DNA from 4 places in the Marinobacter liaoningensis genome. Region 3 is predicted to be linked to each of the others. Evidence: predicted binding sites of a transcription regulator. Region 3 holds the regulator's gene; each other region holds the start of a gene.
The links. Region 3 encodes FliA, which starts transcription of late flagellar genes. Its sites were predicted from a motif close to CTAAAGTTTNNNNNNNNNNNGCCGNTAA; they were not measured.
Positions count from the first base shown of each region.

Region 1: flgM (flagellar biosynthesis anti-sigma factor FlgM) is a predicted target of FliA. The motif match lies at 1,904-1,931, and genes of this name have one in related genera.
Region 2: KZO34_RS04840 (methyl-accepting chemotaxis protein) is a predicted target of FliA. The motif match lies at 1,714-1,741, and genes of this name have one in related genera.
Region 4: KZO34_RS15840 (flagellar protein MotY) is a predicted target of FliA. The motif match lies at 2,792-2,819, and genes of this name have one in related genera.

Region 1 is NZ_JAHXKI010000004.1:228,080-232,355, forward strand. It holds gene KZO34_RS17000 (peptidylprolyl isomerase) at 1-32, opposite strand, end outside; gene KZO34_RS17005 (pilus assembly protein PilB) at 248-988, shown strand; gene KZO34_RS17010 (flagella synthesis protein FlgN) at 1,038-1,508, opposite strand; gene flgM (flagellar biosynthesis anti-sigma factor FlgM) at 1,516-1,842, opposite strand; gene flgA (flagellar basal body P-ring formation chaperone FlgA) at 2,038-2,736, opposite strand; gene KZO34_RS17025 (chemotaxis protein CheV) at 2,923-3,852, shown strand; gene KZO34_RS17030 (CheR family methyltransferase) at 3,890-4,276, shown strand, end outside.
Region 2 is NZ_JAHXKI010000002.1:559,172-563,447, reverse strand. It holds gene KZO34_RS04845 (PhoX family protein) at 1-1,630, shown strand, start outside; gene KZO34_RS04840 (methyl-accepting chemotaxis protein) at 1,854-3,494, shown strand; gene KZO34_RS04835 (DUF4870 family protein) at 3,564-3,926, shown strand; gene KZO34_RS04830 (DUF6316 family protein) at 4,122-4,276, opposite strand, start outside.
Region 3 is NZ_JAHXKI010000002.1:255,778-260,053, reverse strand. It holds gene KZO34_RS03475 (MinD/ParA family protein) at 1-759, shown strand, start outside; gene KZO34_RS03470 (RNA polymerase sigma factor FliA) at 790-1,533, shown strand; gene cheY (chemotaxis response regulator CheY) at 1,696-2,079, shown strand; gene KZO34_RS03460 (protein phosphatase CheZ) at 2,100-2,885, shown strand; gene KZO34_RS03455 (chemotaxis protein CheA) at 2,903-4,276, shown strand, end outside.
Region 4 is NZ_JAHXKI010000003.1:582,569-586,844, reverse strand. It holds gene KZO34_RS15850 (bifunctional acetate--CoA ligase family protein/GNAT family N-acetyltransferase) at 1-692, opposite strand, end outside; gene KZO34_RS15845 (histone deacetylase family protein) at 903-1,829, shown strand; gene KZO34_RS15840 (flagellar protein MotY) at 1,837-2,748, opposite strand; gene pyrC (dihydroorotase) at 2,913-3,944, shown strand; gene rnt (ribonuclease T) at 3,986-4,276, shown strand, end outside.

The DNA.
Region 1 (4,276 bases), on a different contig from region 3:
ACAGTCCGGGACGGTTTTACGGAATTTGGCATTTGATTGATTCTCTTCTGGTTAGTTGCAGAGGCGTTTCCTGCAATAATTCATGGTAGCTGCGTCTGGTGCACGATCTTAGCAGAATGCAGTGGTTTTTCGGTGATCGCCCGGGCGTCGTTTCGAACGGATGGACTACGCTCAGTGGGAGCCGGACACATCATCATTCCATACCGGGCCGAGTTGTACGGTTTTCACTATGGGAAAGGAGAAACGAGTGAGAATCCGTCAGGGATTTGAAGAGAAGTCGAGGCTTGGACGGCTGTTGATCAGTCGGGGTTATCTGTCCGAGGAACAACTTGAAGACGGCCTTCGTTTACAGCGGGAAACCGGTCAGCGACTGGGCGAAGTGTTCATTCAGTCGGGCTGGATTACCGAACGGGAACTGCACCGGGTCCTGAAACATCAGTCGCGCTACCGAAATGCTGCAGCACTGGTTACCGTAGTCACGCTGCCATTTCAGCCGTTGGTGAGTTTTGCAGCCAGTAGCAACGCCAGCGCGGCACAGAGTTCCGCGGAGGTAGGGGAGTTATATGACCGCAGTGCCATGACACCGATGGCGGACTCGGAGCTGGCCCAGATCCTTGGGCAGGGTGATCCGTCATTGCTGGATCGAATCGAAAAGGTCTCAAAGATGGTCGATTCCTCGTCCGAGGGTGGCGGCACCGTTCACGCAGATGCCATGGAAGGGCTGAAGCTGACCGCCCATATTTTTGTACCCGTCCTGAATTTCCTGGATTCGAAGTTGACCATTTCGGGAGTGCACTATCGGGATGGAGAACCCCGGCACGTGGTACAAGCAGACGGTGCGCTGACGCTGGCATTCCCGGAGCGTATCGAGGAGATACGGATGGATAACATCCGGGTCAGTGGCAGTCGTGGGCCGTCAATGGGTAATGTGAGTATCCATGACATCCGCTTTGATCCGGATTCGCGGATGACCATCTACACCCGATAAAAAAACGCCCGGCAATCCGGGCGTTTTACGTTAGTCACAGCGTCAAGTGTTACGCACTGGCAAGAATGGTGCGGTTTGAGACCGTCGTATGCTCACCTTTTTGACCGTAAAGCTTCTGCTGGCCTGTCGCACCGCGGAAGATGTCGGTAAGGCGTGAGAGTCGTTTCTGCAGATGCGTTACTACCCGACCGTTATGCTGGTTAAGGGACTGACACTCGCGCATTCTGGCATCGGCCTGCTTCCAGAGTTCATACAGCTCAGTCAGGCCGGCACTGCGTATGAAGTGGGAGGGTTCGCCAACATTCGGCTTATAGCCCATTGCCACCAAGCAATGGATCTTCTGCCGGGCGCGCCCCCGAACCTCCTCCAGAAGCTGGTTCTTGTCAGAGGTCAGGCCCTGAAGGGCTCGTACGTCAGAAGAGGACAGGCAGGCTTTTTCTTTCTGCAGAAGTTCTGCCAGTTCCTGCAGTTGCTGAATATCCTGCAAGAGTAGGTTTTTCAGATCATCGATAGCGGCCATGGTTTAATCACCCGAAAATGCTTTCATCCATCTCAAGCATTTTTTGGGCCAGTTTCTCTGCATCGATTTTGTATGTGCCGTTCTCCAGGGCTGAACGGATTTCAGCGATACGGTCATCATCCATCTCGGGGTAATCGCCGAGCTTTTGTTCCAGTTGCTTCAGGTTCTTCGCCTGGTTACTGAGGCTGACGTTGTCACCGCGAGTTCCCTGAGACTGGGGTTTCGCCTGTTCGTTGGTAGCTGGCTGAGTGTCCTGGCTACCGGAGGATTTATCGGCCGTGGTTCTCTGAGTGTTGACCTGGCCTGGGCCAATTCCATTGAAGTCAACTGACATATCGTTACCTGCTTGCCTGTGATGTCACGCCGGGGCATGACTTACTCGAGTGTGTATCTATGTAACGGCCGTCGCCAACCGTTCTTTAACGAAATTTTTCAGAATTTCATTACTTCTTGTTCACTTGGGGCAGTGGCTACCGTAAATCCGGCGGCAGACAATTGCCGCTCGGCAGAGGTTTGCCTTTCAACTACCTTACATCGGGATCTCGACTCGACCCGGGGCAACGACATTGGCCCTGATGGTACGTTCAGAGGCCAGGTTTTCCACCAGGACCTGATCTCCGACGGATGCATTGGCCAGGGCTTTGCCTCTGGACGTTACCGAGAACCCGCCACTTCTCGCCGTAATCATAACATGGTCTCCTCGCTCCACGGCGTCCGGCGCAGCAAGCAGGTCGGGCGTTATTACTGAGCCAGTATTGACCGGTCGGCGCACCTCCATGCCGGTCACGTCATCGGGGCTGCGCATCACGCCGCGGCGGCTGGCGTTAACAACCACCGACTGTGTTGTGACCATATCAGCGGTGACCCGTTCCCCCCTTGCCAGGGGACGGGATGCAGTCAATGCCGGGCCATGAATGGAGACGGAAGCAGTGACAAACATGCGCCAGGGCCTGCTGCCCTCGCAGGCAACCTGAAGGGAGGGGTGGGTGCTCTTCCAGGGATCACCGGTAAACTCGACGGCCAGAGGCGCCTCGCAGCTAGCCAGCGACAGGCGACTATCAACAGTGCCGGCGTCAAAGCTTACTTCGTAGCCTTCATCAGCTTGCTGCGCCGTGAACCGCTCAAGGAACCGGGTAGCGGCCTCCTCGATCTGTTCTGCCGTTGTTTTTGCGCCGGCCTCACTGATGCCTGCCAGGAGCAGGAGGAGGGCGAAAATGGTGATGCGCATACGTGTCACTTTGTCCTATGCTGTCAATAACTGTCCAAACTGCCCGAAAATAGCTAAGGGTTCGGGGTGGGCAGCCGTTAAACAAGCTGGTTTCAGAAGTTGCGACAAGAATTTGTCGTCTCCTTGTGTACGAGAACAACAGCAAAATGCATGCCGGTCGTAGTCCGGTGAGCCGGGAGAAAGAAGATGGCAGGGGTATTGGATAGTGTAAACCAGCGAACCCAACTGGTGGGGCAGAACCGTCTAGAGCTGCTGCTTTTTCGTCTGCGTGGTCGGCAAATCTATGGCATCAACGTGTTCAAGGTGAAAGAGGTCCTCCAGTGCCCGAAGCTGTCCTCCATTCCCAATAGCCGGACGGTTGTGCGAGGGGTGGCTCATATCCGGGGAGAAACCATCCCGATAATCGACCTGAGTATGGCCATTGGCCTTCCCGGCATCCCACAGGAGAGCCTGTCGACAAGCTTTGTGATCATTACCGAGTACAACCGGAAAACCCAGGGATTCCTGGTAACCGGCGTGGACCGGATTATGAACATGAACTGGGAAGACATCCTTCCGCCGCCCAAGGGGGCGGGCAAGGATGTCTATCTGACCGCCGTCACCAAAATAGAAGATAAACTGGTTGAAATCATTGACGTAGAGAAGATTCTTGCAGAAGTTTCTCCTCTGAGGGAAGATGTCACTGACGCGTTGCTGAGCAAGAGCGCAGAGCGAACCCCTGGGCTGCTCCCGGTACTTATCGTGGATGATTCCGCCGTAGCCCGCCGGCAGATCGAGCGATGCCTGACCGCGATCGGAATGAGTGTTGTGGCCAAGAACGATGGCAAACAGGCACTTGAGTATCTGAAACAGGTCACGGAAGATGGCTCAAAAGCGCGCGACCATCTGGCACTGGTGATTTCAGATGTCGAAATGCCAGAGATGGACGGGTATACGCTGGTATCCCGATGCAAGAACGACCCTGCACTCCGGGACCTGTTCATCATGCTACATACCTCGCTGAGCGGTGTGTTTAACCGGGCGATGGTTCAGAAGGTCGGTGCAGACGATTTCATGGCAAAGTTCAGTCCGGATGAGTTGGCCGAACGGGTCATGGAGATCATTGATCAGGCCTGAGGTCACTGCGGACCTAACCACTCAGAACAGAGATCCAATGAAAGCGGATATAACGCCACAGGAATACGAAGCCTTCAAGACATTCCTGCAGGATGCCTGTGGTATTTTGCTGGGCGAGAATAAGCAGTACCTCGTGAAGAGCCGTCTTCGTCGAATCCTGGAAGAAAACGAACTGGAATCCCTTGGCAAACTCCTTGAGCGGCTCAAGCGGCCGGGCAGGGCCAATCTCCGTGAAGTTGTCATTGATGCCATGACGACCAACGAAACGCTCTGGTTCAGAGACAACCATCCCTTCCGTATCCTCCAGGAGAAACTGCTGCCAGAGTTCGCCGAGCGAAAAACAGCCCAGCCGCTGAGAATCTGGTCGGCTGCCTGTTCCACTGGCCAGGAACCCTACTCGGTGGGGATGATCGTGGAGGAATTC
Region 2 (4,276 bases), 300 kb from region 3:
GCAGGTCGGTATGCACCACGATGGCATGCATTTCTTCCCGATCGACCAGAAAGCCGGCGGCAATAGTTCCACCGAGGGCCTGCTGGTGATGAACCACGAGTACATCAATCAAAGCGCCCTGCATCCGGATGGCCCGACCGACGCTGACACCAACGACGGTGTGCGTCCCGAGGGCGAGGTTCGCAAGGAAGTCGCCGCCCACGGGGTTTCCGTTGTGCATATCAAGCAGGACAGCGAAGGTACCTGGGATGTGGTGTTTGGCAGCCCGTTCAACCGCCGGATTACCGGCGGCACCGAGATGGATATCCGCGGTCCGGTGCGCGGCTATGAGAAGCTGATCACCAAGTTCAGCCCGGACGCCACCAGGACCCGTGGCACCCTGAACAACTGTTCCATGGGCCCGACGCCCTGGGGCACTTACCTGACTGCGGAAGAGAACTGGCACGGTTACTTTGCCAACAGCGCTGGTACCCAACCTCGTGAACAGACCCGCCATGGTGTGGGCAGTTCCAGCCGCTACGACTGGGAGCTGGCGGACAATGCCGCGGACGCCTATGTGCGTTTTGATGTAACTCCGGGCGTCGGTACCGCTGACGAAGACTATCGCAACGAAGCCAACACCTACGGCTACATGGTGGAAATCGATCCCTTCACACCGGAAAGCAAGCCCCAGAAGCGCACCGCGCTGGGCCGCTTTGGCCACGAGGGGGTTATTTTCGCTCCGGTCAGGGAGGGTCAGCCGGTCGTGTGTTACTCGGGCGACGACTCGCGCTTCGAATACATCTACAAGTTCGTGTCCTCCAAGCCCTATTCGGCAGCCACTGCCGGCGGCTACCTACTGGATGAAGGCACCCTGTATGTGGCCCGCTTCAACGAGGATGGTTCCGGCGACTGGTTGCCGTTGTCGCTTGAGGATGCCGACTTTGCCGCCAAGGTAACAGCTGCCGAAGGCACAACGGTCGGTGATATCGCCTTCGACGGTTTTGCCAGCCAGGCCGATGTGCTGCTCAATACCCGTCTGGCAGCGGACATCGCCGGTGCCACACCGATGGACCGCCCGGAGTGGGGCGCTGTCGATCCGAACTCCGGCGAAGTCTACTTTACCCTGACCAACAACTCCGAGCGCACGGAAGCGCAGACCAACGCGGCCAACCCGATTGCCGAGAATCGCACCGGTCATATCATCCGGTGGACGGAAGAGAACGATGACCACTCGGCCGTTGCGTTCGACTGGGACATCTTTGTCTTTGCCGGTGAGCAGGGCACCGAAACGGTTGTCGACGGCAACACCGTGGTGTCGCTGACCGACGACAACATCTTCAACAGCCCGGATGGTCTCTGGTTCGACTACAACGGTCGGCTGTGGATCCAGACCGATGGCTCCGACGATGCGCCGTACCAGAACAATATGATGCTGGCGGCCAACCCGGTGACCCGTGAGATCAAGCGCTTCTTCGTGGGTCCACAGGGTTGTGAGGTCACCGGCGTGGTGACCACGCCGGATGTAAAGACCATGTTCGTCAACATACAGCATCCGGCGGCTGACTGGCCCTTTGGAACGGAGGGCGATCATCCCCGGGATGCCACGGTCATTGTGACGCGCGACGACGGTGGGGTTATCGGCGCTTAAACACCGGAAAGCCCACAGCAACAACGGCAGCCGCAGGGCCAGCCGATTCTGTCAGGGAATCGGTAGGCGCTGCGGTTTTTTTGTTCAAGAAATCGCCAGTCCCGCCGTTATAAGGTAAGAATCAACTAAAGTATGAGTTATTAGCTCCCGTCAATTCATTACTCTCCATAATGGCGTTTGGGCGCAGAATGATTACACGAACAATAAAAATCTCGAGGTTGTTATGGCAGTACTCGAACGGACAGCGGTCCTCTGGGGGGTGGCAATTGCGGTTGTGGCGTCGGTTGCCGGTGGATTGGTGGCGCCGGTGTTAGGCCTGGAACCCGCGTCTGTGTTCATTGGGGTGGTCAGCGGGCTTGTGCTCGCCGGCGGTTACTTCATCGTTCGAGTGCTCGAGCCCATCGAGCGAAGTATAAAGGGACTGAACGACGGCTCCTTGCCCGAGGACCACCCGTTGAGGACCCTGTGTGGTGAGCTGCTTGCGGATGCCGGGGCCGGCCGTGCCCTGGTAGAGACCCTGGCGGGCAGTGCCGACCAGAACGCGATCTCTGCGGCCCAGGTGTCCTTTGCTGCCGACCAGTTGAAGCTGCGTCTGGATCGACAGGTACAGGAGACCGCCCAGATGGCGGATTACGCCGGCCAGATCACGGAAACCGTGCGCGAATCCTCGGCTCAGGCCACGGAGGCAGCGACCATGGCGCACCAGGCCAGTGTGACCAGTGCCGAGGGGCGGCAGGCCCTGGTCGATGCCATCGACAGTGTACGACTGGTGCATCAGCAATCCGGAGAGAACCTGAAGCTGATCCAGGAGCTGAACGAGAAATCCAACAAGATCCAGGGCGTTACGACAACCATTCAGGGCATCGCCGAGCAGACCAACCTGTTAGCACTCAATGCCGCCATTGAGGCAGCACGTGCCGGAGAACAGGGCAGGGGGTTTGCCGTGGTTGCAGATGAAGTTCGGCAGCTGGCGGCCAGAACCGCCCAGGCCACCGGCGAAGTCGCGGAAACCCTTCAGGAAATTCGGTCAGGCACGAACCTGGTTGTTACCCGCATTGAAGACCTTGCCCGCAGTGTCGAAGAGGGGCTGACGTCGGTGGAAAGCGTTGGCGAGCGCCTGGACCAGATCCGTGACCAGTCCGATCGGGTGCAGCAGCAGGTGGCAAGGATTGCCGAGATTGATCAGAACAATGAGCAGAGTCTGGAGCAGATGTTCTCGGGTATTGAGACCGTCAGGGACCAGATAGAGGAGAGCGATTCCAGTGTCGCGTCCCTCGCCGAGCAGGCCGCGACCCTGATGGAGGTGGCCGAGAAAGCCAACGCTGCCTTTGCCCTGAACAGTGATGCCAGTTACCACCGATTCTTTTACGATCAGGCCAAGAATGGCGCCGCGAAAATCGGACAGCTGTTCGAACAGGCGATCCGGGACGGGAAATTGTCGCAACAGGCCTTATTCGACAAGAAGCGAGAAGCGATTCCCGATACCCAGCCTCCCAAATATGCCAGCAGCTTTGACCGGTTCACCGATCAGGTCCTGCCGACTACGCAGGAGGCGGTCAAGAACGCCCACGAAGCGCTGGTGTTTGCCATCTGTGCGGCACCGGATGGTTATGTACCCACCCATAACCGCGACTTTGCCCATGCGCCAACCGGCGATCCCAAGGTGGACCTGGTAAAGAGTCGGAGCAAGCGGTTGTTCAACGACCGGACCGGCATTCGCTGCGGCAGTCATACTCAGGATATGTTGCTGCAGACCTATCGGCGGGACACCGGGGAAATCATGCACGACCTGTCCGTGCCCATCTATGTGAACGGAAAGCACTGGGGCGGATTCCGCCTGGGGTACCGTCCGGATAACCACTGATCCGTCAGTGAGTTCCGGTGCCTTCGGCTGTGGTAGACTTCGGTAAGATGCTCTGAAGGAGAACATGTTTTGGCCGAACAGGAACATATCCCTGCCGATTCCGACCCCATTGCCCGTCGCTCCGACCCGGCCCGCAACCTGGCCGTGGTGGTTTACATACTTCAGGCTCTGTCCTTTTTCGTTGGCGGCATCACTGGCCTGGTGGGCGTGATCATCAATTACGTCAAGATGGAGGATGTCCGCAACACCTGGATTGAGCGTCACTTTCAATGGCAGATTCGTACCTTCTGGATCGGTCTGTTGTGGACGGTGATCGGTATCGTGACCGCCCCGCTGATCATCGGCTGGTTCATCCTGCTCGGCATCTCGATCTGGATCATCTACCGGATTGTCAAAGGGGCGCTCGCCCTGAATGAAGGCCGGCCCGTGTAGGACCGTCCCGTCGGACCTGCAAGGAACGGCCATATTCACGGCGGCTTCCTGTTTTCCTGGTCAGTCAGAGAGTGCTCACGTAACTGAGAGCGCCGAGGCTGAGCAGGAAAAAGCACAGGGCAAAGATCACCCGATTGCGACGGTGGGGTGGGAACAGACTCTCACGGTAGCTCATGTTCAGACTCCGTTGGCCAATCATGGAGTTGCTACTGCCAGCGAGTGCCAAAAAATCCTGGCCTCGACGCACAGCCCGCAGTTGGTCTTGGAACACTGATCTGCATCGTGTAGGTGCACGCCCTTCATTGTGCCGGGCGTTCGATTGTTCAGGCCCCTGTAGGCCCTGATGTGGC
Region 3 (4,276 bases):
GTCGGCAAGAGTAACGTGTCGGTCAACCTCGGAATCGCCCTGGCACAGAAAGGTCGCCGGGTTGTGATTCTGGACGCCGATCTGGGCCTCGCCAACATTGATGTGCTGCTCGGAATTACGGCCAGCCGAAACATCTCAGACGTGCTGTCCGGTGAGTGCGAACTCAAGGACATACTGGTCAACGGACCCGGCGGCATCAAGATTGTGCCGGCCTCCTCCGGCACCCAGCGAATGACTCATTTGAGCCCGATGGAGCACGCCGGACTGATCAATGCCTTCAGTGAACTGGGTGATCAGATTGACGTACTGATTGTCGATACCGCCGCGGGCATTTCCGAATCCGTGGTCAGTTTTCTTCGGGCCTCCCAGGAACTGCTGTTCGTTGTCTGTGATGAGCCCACCTCCATCACCGATGCCTACGCCCTGATCAAGCTGATGAATCGCGAATACGGCACCAACCGCTTTCGTATTCTGGCAAACCAGGTGCGAAATGAGCAGGAAGGCCGCCACCTTTTCGATAAACTGACCCGGGTGACCGAACGGTTCCTTGATGTGGCTCTGCAGTATGTGGGTATGGTGCCGTACGACGAAGCCGTCAAGAAATCGGTACAGCGACAGCGGGCGGTGCTGGACGCCTACCCCCGCGCCAAGGCGTCTCTTGCGATCAAGGCACTGGCGGACAAGGTCGACAACTGGCCGTTGCCATCCTCGCCCCGGGGACACCTCGAGTTCTTTGTGGAGCGGCTCGTCGAAGTCTGATTCTGATCCAGTCAAATCAACACCGGATACATGACATTGGCGAAACATCTGGGAATCTATCAGCAGTCTGACGCGAAAGGTCCTTCTCGACTCATTGAGGAGCACGCTCCGCTGGTCAAGAAAATTGCCCTTCATCTGATGGCCAGGCTCCCCGCCTCGGTGCAGCTGGACGACCTGATGCAGGCGGGCATGATCGGTCTGCTTGAGTCGGCCCAACGCTACAGCTCGACCAAAGGTGCGACGTTTGAAACCTATGCCGGCATCCGTATCCGAGGCGCCATGGTGGATGAGATCCGCAAGGGCGACTGGGTCCCCCGTTCAGTCCATCGAAATGCCCGCCGGATTTCCCAGGCCATCAAGGCCGTTGAAGACCGTCTCGGTCGTGAAGCCCAGGACCTCGAAGTCGCCGAAGAACTGGGTATGGAGCTTTCCGAATACCATGCCTCGCTTGCAGACGCCAACAGCGGGCGACTTTTTAGTCTGGATGAGCTCAATGAATCCGGCGAGCTGCCGATAGAAGAAGCAGAGAGCAGCGATAATCCGCTGGATGGTCTGGCGTCCGATGCCTTCCGTCGCAATCTGGCCGAGGCCATCGAAGAGTTGCCGGAGCGGGAAAAACTGGTGCTCAGCCTGTACTACCAGGAAGAGCTGAACCTGAAGGAAATCGGCGCCGTTCTGGGCGTCAGTGAAAGCCGGGTCAGCCAGATTCACAGCCAGGCCGCGCTCAGGTTGCGTGGTCGCCTTGCGGGCTGGCGTCGTGAAGCGGACGACTAGACGCCTACTCCGTGTGTCTGGTTCATAGCGCTCTGTAGCTTTTGGTAACCGGCGCTTTACTTGGGCACCAAAGATCAGACAATAAGTGCTTAAAACAGCGGCCTGCTAGATGTCGAGCTCATAGGTCAAACGAATTCCGGGTGTTACTAACTGGAGGTCCCATTGGACAAGAACATGAAAATCCTGATTGTGGACGACTTTTCCACAATGCGACGGATCATCAAGAACCTGCTGCGTGATCTGGGTTTCAGCAACACCGACGAGGCAGATGATGGCAACACCGCGCTGCCGATGCTGAAAAGCGGCAAGTACGATTTTCTGGTGACGGATTGGAACATGCCGGGGATGTCCGGGTTTGATCTGCTGAAAGCCGTGCGCGCCGATGAAGATCTGAAGACGCTGCCGGTGCTGATGGTGACAGCCGAAGCCAAACGGGATCAGATCGTGGCGGCGGCCCAGGCAGGTGTGAATGGCTATGTGGTCAAGCCGTTCACGGCAGCGGTCCTGAAGGAAAAGATTGAGAAAATCTTCGAACGCATTCAGTAATCAGAGGTCGGATGGCTCTCATGAGCGATAGCAACAAGAACCATCGGAGCCTCGATCCGGAGGTGACTGAGCAGCTCCAGCGTCAGAGCGCAGAGCTGGCCGAAAGCGTAAAGGCCGGAGATTTTGCTCAGGCGATGACCGTGATCAATGAACTCAGCGAGGTCAGGGATCAAAGTCTCTACCGCGAGGTTGGTCGGCTGACCCGTAGCCTGCACGAAGCAATCCGGAATTTTCAGGTGGATCCACGCAGCGTCGAGCAGCAGGAAGCGCTGTCGAAGATGACTGATGCCTCCGACCGCCTTGAGTACGTGGTCCAGATGACCAGTCAGGCGGCCAACCGCACCATGGACCTGGTGGAAGAGACCATGCCTGTTGCCCACTCCGTTCGCGATGAGGCCTCGGCACTGCGGGATGAATGGCAACGGTTACGCCGGCGGGAAATGCAGCCCGCCGAGTTCCGTGAGCTCTACGGGCGCATCGACCGGTTCTTTGCCGGCCTGACCACCGACGCCGACACCATGTACAACAATCTTTCGGAAATTCTGTTGGCCCAGGATTTTCAGGATCTGACCGGGCAGGTGATCCAGAAGGTCACGACCCTGGTGAAGGAAGTGGAAGAACAGATGCTCAGCCTTGTGGTGATGGCGAGCCATGTGGATCAGATCACCGGCACCGTGCACCAGATTGACGAGACTCAGGTTTCGGCGGAGCAGGGCGTAGGGCCTCAGATCAAGGCTGAAGAGCGTGAAGATGTAGTATCGGGACAGGACGATGTCGATGATCTGCTGTCCAGTCTCGGTTTCTGAATTGATAAGGGGTTCGCATGGCGTTTGATGCTGATGACGAGATTCTCCAGGACTTCCTCGTGGAAGCTGGCGAAATTCTCGAAAAACTGTCGGAGCAACTGGTCGATCTCGAGCAGCACCCGGACGACAGTGATCTGTTGAACGCCATTTTCCGTGGTTTTCACACCGTCAAGGGTGGTGCGGGCTTCCTCCAGCTCGATGCCCTGGTCAATTGTTGCCACTCCGCAGAGAACGTGTTCGACATTCTGCGCAATCACAAGCGCCGTGTGGACTCGGAGCTCATGGACGTGGTGCTCGAGGCGCTTGATCACGTTAACGCCATGTTCGAGCAGGTCAGGAATCATGAAGAGCTGACACCGGCTCCGGATGAACTGATTGCCGCCCTCGATGCCTTTGCCGAACCGGAAAGTGACACCGGAAGAGGTTCACAGGAGCCTGCCGAAGAGACCCGGCAGCCGGGGGCGGACGACGGCGGTGATATCACCGATGACGAATTTGAGCAGCTGCTTGATGCTCTTCACGACGGCAGCGATTCTGCCGACAACCAGGCGCCCGGTTCTCATGACTCTGCCGGGGCGCCTGCTGGCGAATCCGGTGATGACGAAATCACCGACGACGAGTTCGAGGCTTTGCTGGACCAGCTCCATGGCAAAGGCCAGTTTGCCGGCGCCCCGGAATCCGACGAGCCCGAGACCGGTGCCCGTCAGGATAAGGAGGCGTCAACGGGTAAGGGTGATGAACTGATCACCGACGACGAATTCGAAAAGCTGTTGGACGAGCTGCATGGTAAGGGCGGTGGTCCAACCGCTAACGACGGGGGCAAGGCGCCCAAAACAGAATCGTCAGCCGCAGCGACGCCGGAGTCGTCGACCCCCAAGCCGAAAAAGGCAGAAACTCCCGAGCCGGCCGACAATGCCGGATCTGCCGCCAAAGCCCCGGCGCCCGCTGCCCCGGCGAGGGACCCGGCACCGACCGCAGAAACCACGGTGCGGGTTGATACCAAACGCCTGGACGACATCATGAATATGGTGGGTGAACTGGTGCTGGTGCGAAACCGCCTGCAGCGTTTGGGCGCTGCAAGCGAAGACGAGCACATGCACAAGGCCGTATCCAATCTGGATGTGGTGACCACCGATCTGCAGTCTGCCGTCATGCAGACGCGGATGCAGCCCATCAAGAAAGTGTTTGGTCGATTCCCCCGGGTGGTCCGCGACCTCGCCCGCAACCTGAAAAAAGAAGTGAACCTCGTGATGCACGGGGAAGAGACCGACCTGGACAAGAACCTGGTGGAAGCGCTCTCGGACCCACTGGTGCACCTTGTCAGGAACTCCGTGGACCATGGTATCGAGGCCCCGGACGTTCGCGAGAACGCCGGAAAGCCGCGCCAGGGA
Region 4 (4,276 bases), on a different contig from region 3:
ACCGCCGACATGAAACGCCGGGGATTGGGAATGTTCTCGATGTGCAGAAGAATGGCCCGGGTCTGGGTGTCCTGGGCGAGATAATCGATCAGATCGTCGTGATCGATGTCCATGCCGTCGCCCAGGGTCAGAAAATAGGAGAAGCCCACGCCTCGGGCAAAGGCCCAGTCAATGACGGAACTGGCAATGGTTCCGGACTGGCCAACAAACGCCACTCGCCCCGGAATTGCGCCCATATGGGCATAGGTCGCGTTCAGGCTCCGGGCCGGAACCATTAGCCCGATCGTGTTCGGGCCCAGTACCCGAATCCCGGTTTCCCGCGCCGCTTCACGCACCGAGTACATCAGCGGTTGCCCGGTTTTACTGTGAGTCCGGGACATGCCGCCGGTCATCACAATCGCGGTCCGGACGCCCGCCTCCCCAAGACGCTTGATGGTCTTGGCAACGGTATCAGGAGGCGTACAGACAATGGCGAGATCCGGCGAAAAGTCCATCTTCGATACTTTTCTGACGCAGGGAACCCCGTGCACATTGTCATAATCGTTCTGGTTAACCACCAACAGCTTGCCGGGGTAGCCGCCACCCATGAGGTTCCGCAGCACCATACCGCCGAGGCTGTTCGCCCGCTCAGACGCACCGATAACCACGATGGAGTCGGGATTAAACAGACTTTCCAGATACCGGGTACTCAAGCTGGCTCTCCTTGGACGCCGGCCTCATGGCCGTACAGGTGATAATGTAACTAAATCAGATGACTTATGAGTGTATACCTTATCTTAGGCGGAGATGAATTGATGTAAAACGACTATCGCGGCCATTACGACCAAAGAAACACGGCAGCCGGTATTGTTCCCTGATAACATTGGTGAAAATAAAAGCAGATTCAGGGCGTTCAGAGGCGTATGACCACGGCATTTTTTTCTCATGATGACTGCATGAAACACAACATGGGCCCGGAACATCCGGAGAGCCCTGAGCGAATCACGGCCATCCTCAGCCAAATCGCAGAAACCAGTCTCGAGCAAGACCTGGATTGGGTCCGACCGGAAGAGATTACCCGTGATCAGCTATTGACCGTTCACCCCGAAAAGTACTTGCACCAGCTCGACCTGATGCAACCCACCCGCGGCCGGGTGTTCACCGACCCCGATACCGCCATGATGCCAGATACCCTGCGCGCCGCCCGTCTTGCTGCCGGTGCGAATATCCAGGCGGTGGATATGGTCATGAGCAGCCAGGTCACCAACGCCTTTGTCTGCGCCCGGCCTCCGGGGCACCACGCCGAACGCAGTAAATCCATGGGATTCTGCTTCTACAACAACGTGGCTCTGGCGGCCATGCGCGCCCTCACCTTCCATCAACTGGACCGGGTCGCCATCATCGATTTTGATGTGCACCAGGGCAACGGCACGGTGGATATCGTCGGAGGGGATGAGCGCATTCTCATGTGCTCCAGCTTCCAGCATCCGTTCTATCCGCACTCGCACGTGCACCGGCAGGCGCCAAACATTATCAACGCCCCGATTGAAGCGGGCTGTGCCGCCATCGAGTACCGCAAGGCCGTCGAGTCGGCCTGGGTCAAAAAGCTGCAGGATTTCAAACCCCAGGTGATCATGATCTCCGCAGGGTTCGATGGCCACCGACTCGACCCCATGGCCGAACTGAATCTGGAAGTGGATGATTATCGCTGGTTAACGGAAATGATCGCCAGCGTGGCCAGTGACCACGCCAATGACCGGATCATTTCAACGCTGGAAGGCGGCTACAGCCTGAAAGCGCTAGGCGAGAGCGTGACCGCCCACCTTGAAGTACTGAACTCGGTCTACTAGACCGGCATCAGCCGGCGGAGTCGCCCCCATAACCGTTTGCCTGCTGGAATGCCGGGCGTTCGCCCTCGCGCTGTAACCGGACATTGGTGCGACGGTTATCGGAGGGCCGCCTTGATACCGGGTACTGGTCGCCGTGGGCCCGCACCGTAATCATATCGTCGGCAACACCTCGCGCCTTCAGATAATCCGCCACCACATTTGCCCGTTCCTCGGACAATGCCCGGTTGTCGATACGACTACCCAGGCGATCACTGTGCCCGTCCACGAAGATCCGCTCGACCGTTGAGTCCGCCAGCACGTAAGTCACCAGGTTATTGAGCAACTGGCGGTCGGCCTCCGACAGACTGGCGCTGCCACTGGCAAACGGGATGCGGGTGCGCCGCACCTGATCGTAGTTCACTGGCAACAGGTTGGCCGTGCAGGACCGATAGCTGCGGAACTGGTCGGCAAAATTCACATTGGACACCTGAACCCGCACCGGGCGACCATCAAACCACGACTCCCGGGTGACCGTCGGGCGCATGCCCTCAAGCAGACCCTGAACCAGCACCATGGCCTTGCGGGTTTCCAGCAGCACCGGCCGGTTTCCGTCCGACACCGTGACTTTGCCCAAAGGCCGGGGGGCAACGCCCGGGCGCCATGCAGGGGCCTCGACAACAAGATCACCACGGCCCGGCCTCATCAACGGCGATTCCGACTCGAGGAAAAACGTGAGCCTTTCACCCGCCCGGTGCCGGAACACGGCCTTGCCATACCCCGGAACTTCGTGCACCAGGGAGCATTCAAAAACCGACTCCGCCAAGTACCACTGGCTGTTCTCGATGCCGGCACCGTAGCTCGAGGCCTCTGACGGCCCTGCCAGACCCAGCGCCATTGCACTGATCAGGCCAAGAGAGAATGTTCGGAAGCTGGATGCCATAGCGGATGACCAACGGGTTCAACTGAAACAATGATTTCTCCGGTTATCGGCCCTGCCCCCACCTTCTTTAGGCCCGGATACAAAAACAAACACTCTCCCCTTCTGGTATAATTCGCAAAATTTTTCCGGGCCATGGCCCACCGATGGAACTGCGGAAACCTCCCATGACCGATCAGATCACTCTTACCCGTCCGGACGACTGGCACCTGCACGTTCGCGACGGCGATGTCCTCAAGGATGTCGTCCCGGCCACCGCCGCGTGCTTCGGGCGCGCGATCATCATGCCCAACCTGGTTCCGCCAGTAACCACCACCGCGGATGCATTAGCCTACCGGGAGCGCATCCTGGACGCCGCCAACGGCACCGATTTCCAGCCCCTGATGACGCTTTACCTGACCGAGAGCACAACCGCAGAGACGATTCGCGATGCCAGGGCAGCCGGCGTAGTCGCCGCCAAACTCTACCCGGCCGGTGCCACTACCAACTCTGCATCCGGTGTCAAAGACATCCGCAATATCTACCCGGTGCTGGAAGCCATGGCTGAGTGCGGCATGTTGCTGCTTGTGCACGGCGAGGTAACCGACGCCGACATCGACATTTTCGATCGCGAGAAAGTGTTCCTCGAACGGGTGCTGGCTCCCACCATGGAAGCCTTCCCCAATCTGAAGGTGGTCCTGGAGCATATTACGACGGCTGATTCGGCGGAATTTGTCCAGCAGCACACCGGCAATAATCTGGGCGCCACGCTGACCCCCCAGCACCTGATGTATAACCGTAACCATATGCTGGTTGGCGGCATTCGTCCGCACCTGTACTGCCTCCCGATTCTCAAGCGTAACCGCCACCAGCAGGCCCTGCGTGACGCCATCGCAAGTGGCAACCCACGCTTTTTCCTGGGCACCGATTCCGCACCCCATGCCAGGGACCGCAAGGAAACTGCCTGCGGCTGTGCCGGATGCTATTCCGCCTATGGGGCCATTGGCCTGTACGCAGAGATCTTCGAGGAACTGGGCATTCTGGACAAACTGGAAGCGTTCGCCAGTTTTAATGGCGCGGATTTCTACGGACTGCCGAGAAACACCGACACCATCACCCTGGTCCGGGAGCCCTGGGCCATGCCGGAGCAGCTTCCCCTGGCAGACGGCAATATCGTGCCACTGAAAGCGGGTGAAACCGTTAACTGGCGCCTGGCGTAAACACCCTGACCTTTCATAACACGGCCATGATCGGAGTTTGAGTGACTGACGAAAACAAAGAACCGCATCCCATGTCCCGCCGCTTCCGCGGTTTTCTACCCGTCGTCGTTGACGTCGAAACCGCCGGCTTCAACCCGGAGCGGGATGCCTTGCTGGAAGTGGCCGCGGTGCTGCTGACCATGGACGAAAATGGCTACCTTCTGCGCGGGGAAACGCACTTGCAGCAGATTGATCCATTTGAAGGCGCCAACCTTGAGCAGTCGGCCCTGGATTTCACCGGCATTGACCCCTGGAATCCGGAGCGGGAAGCGGTCCCCGAGCGCGAAGGCCTG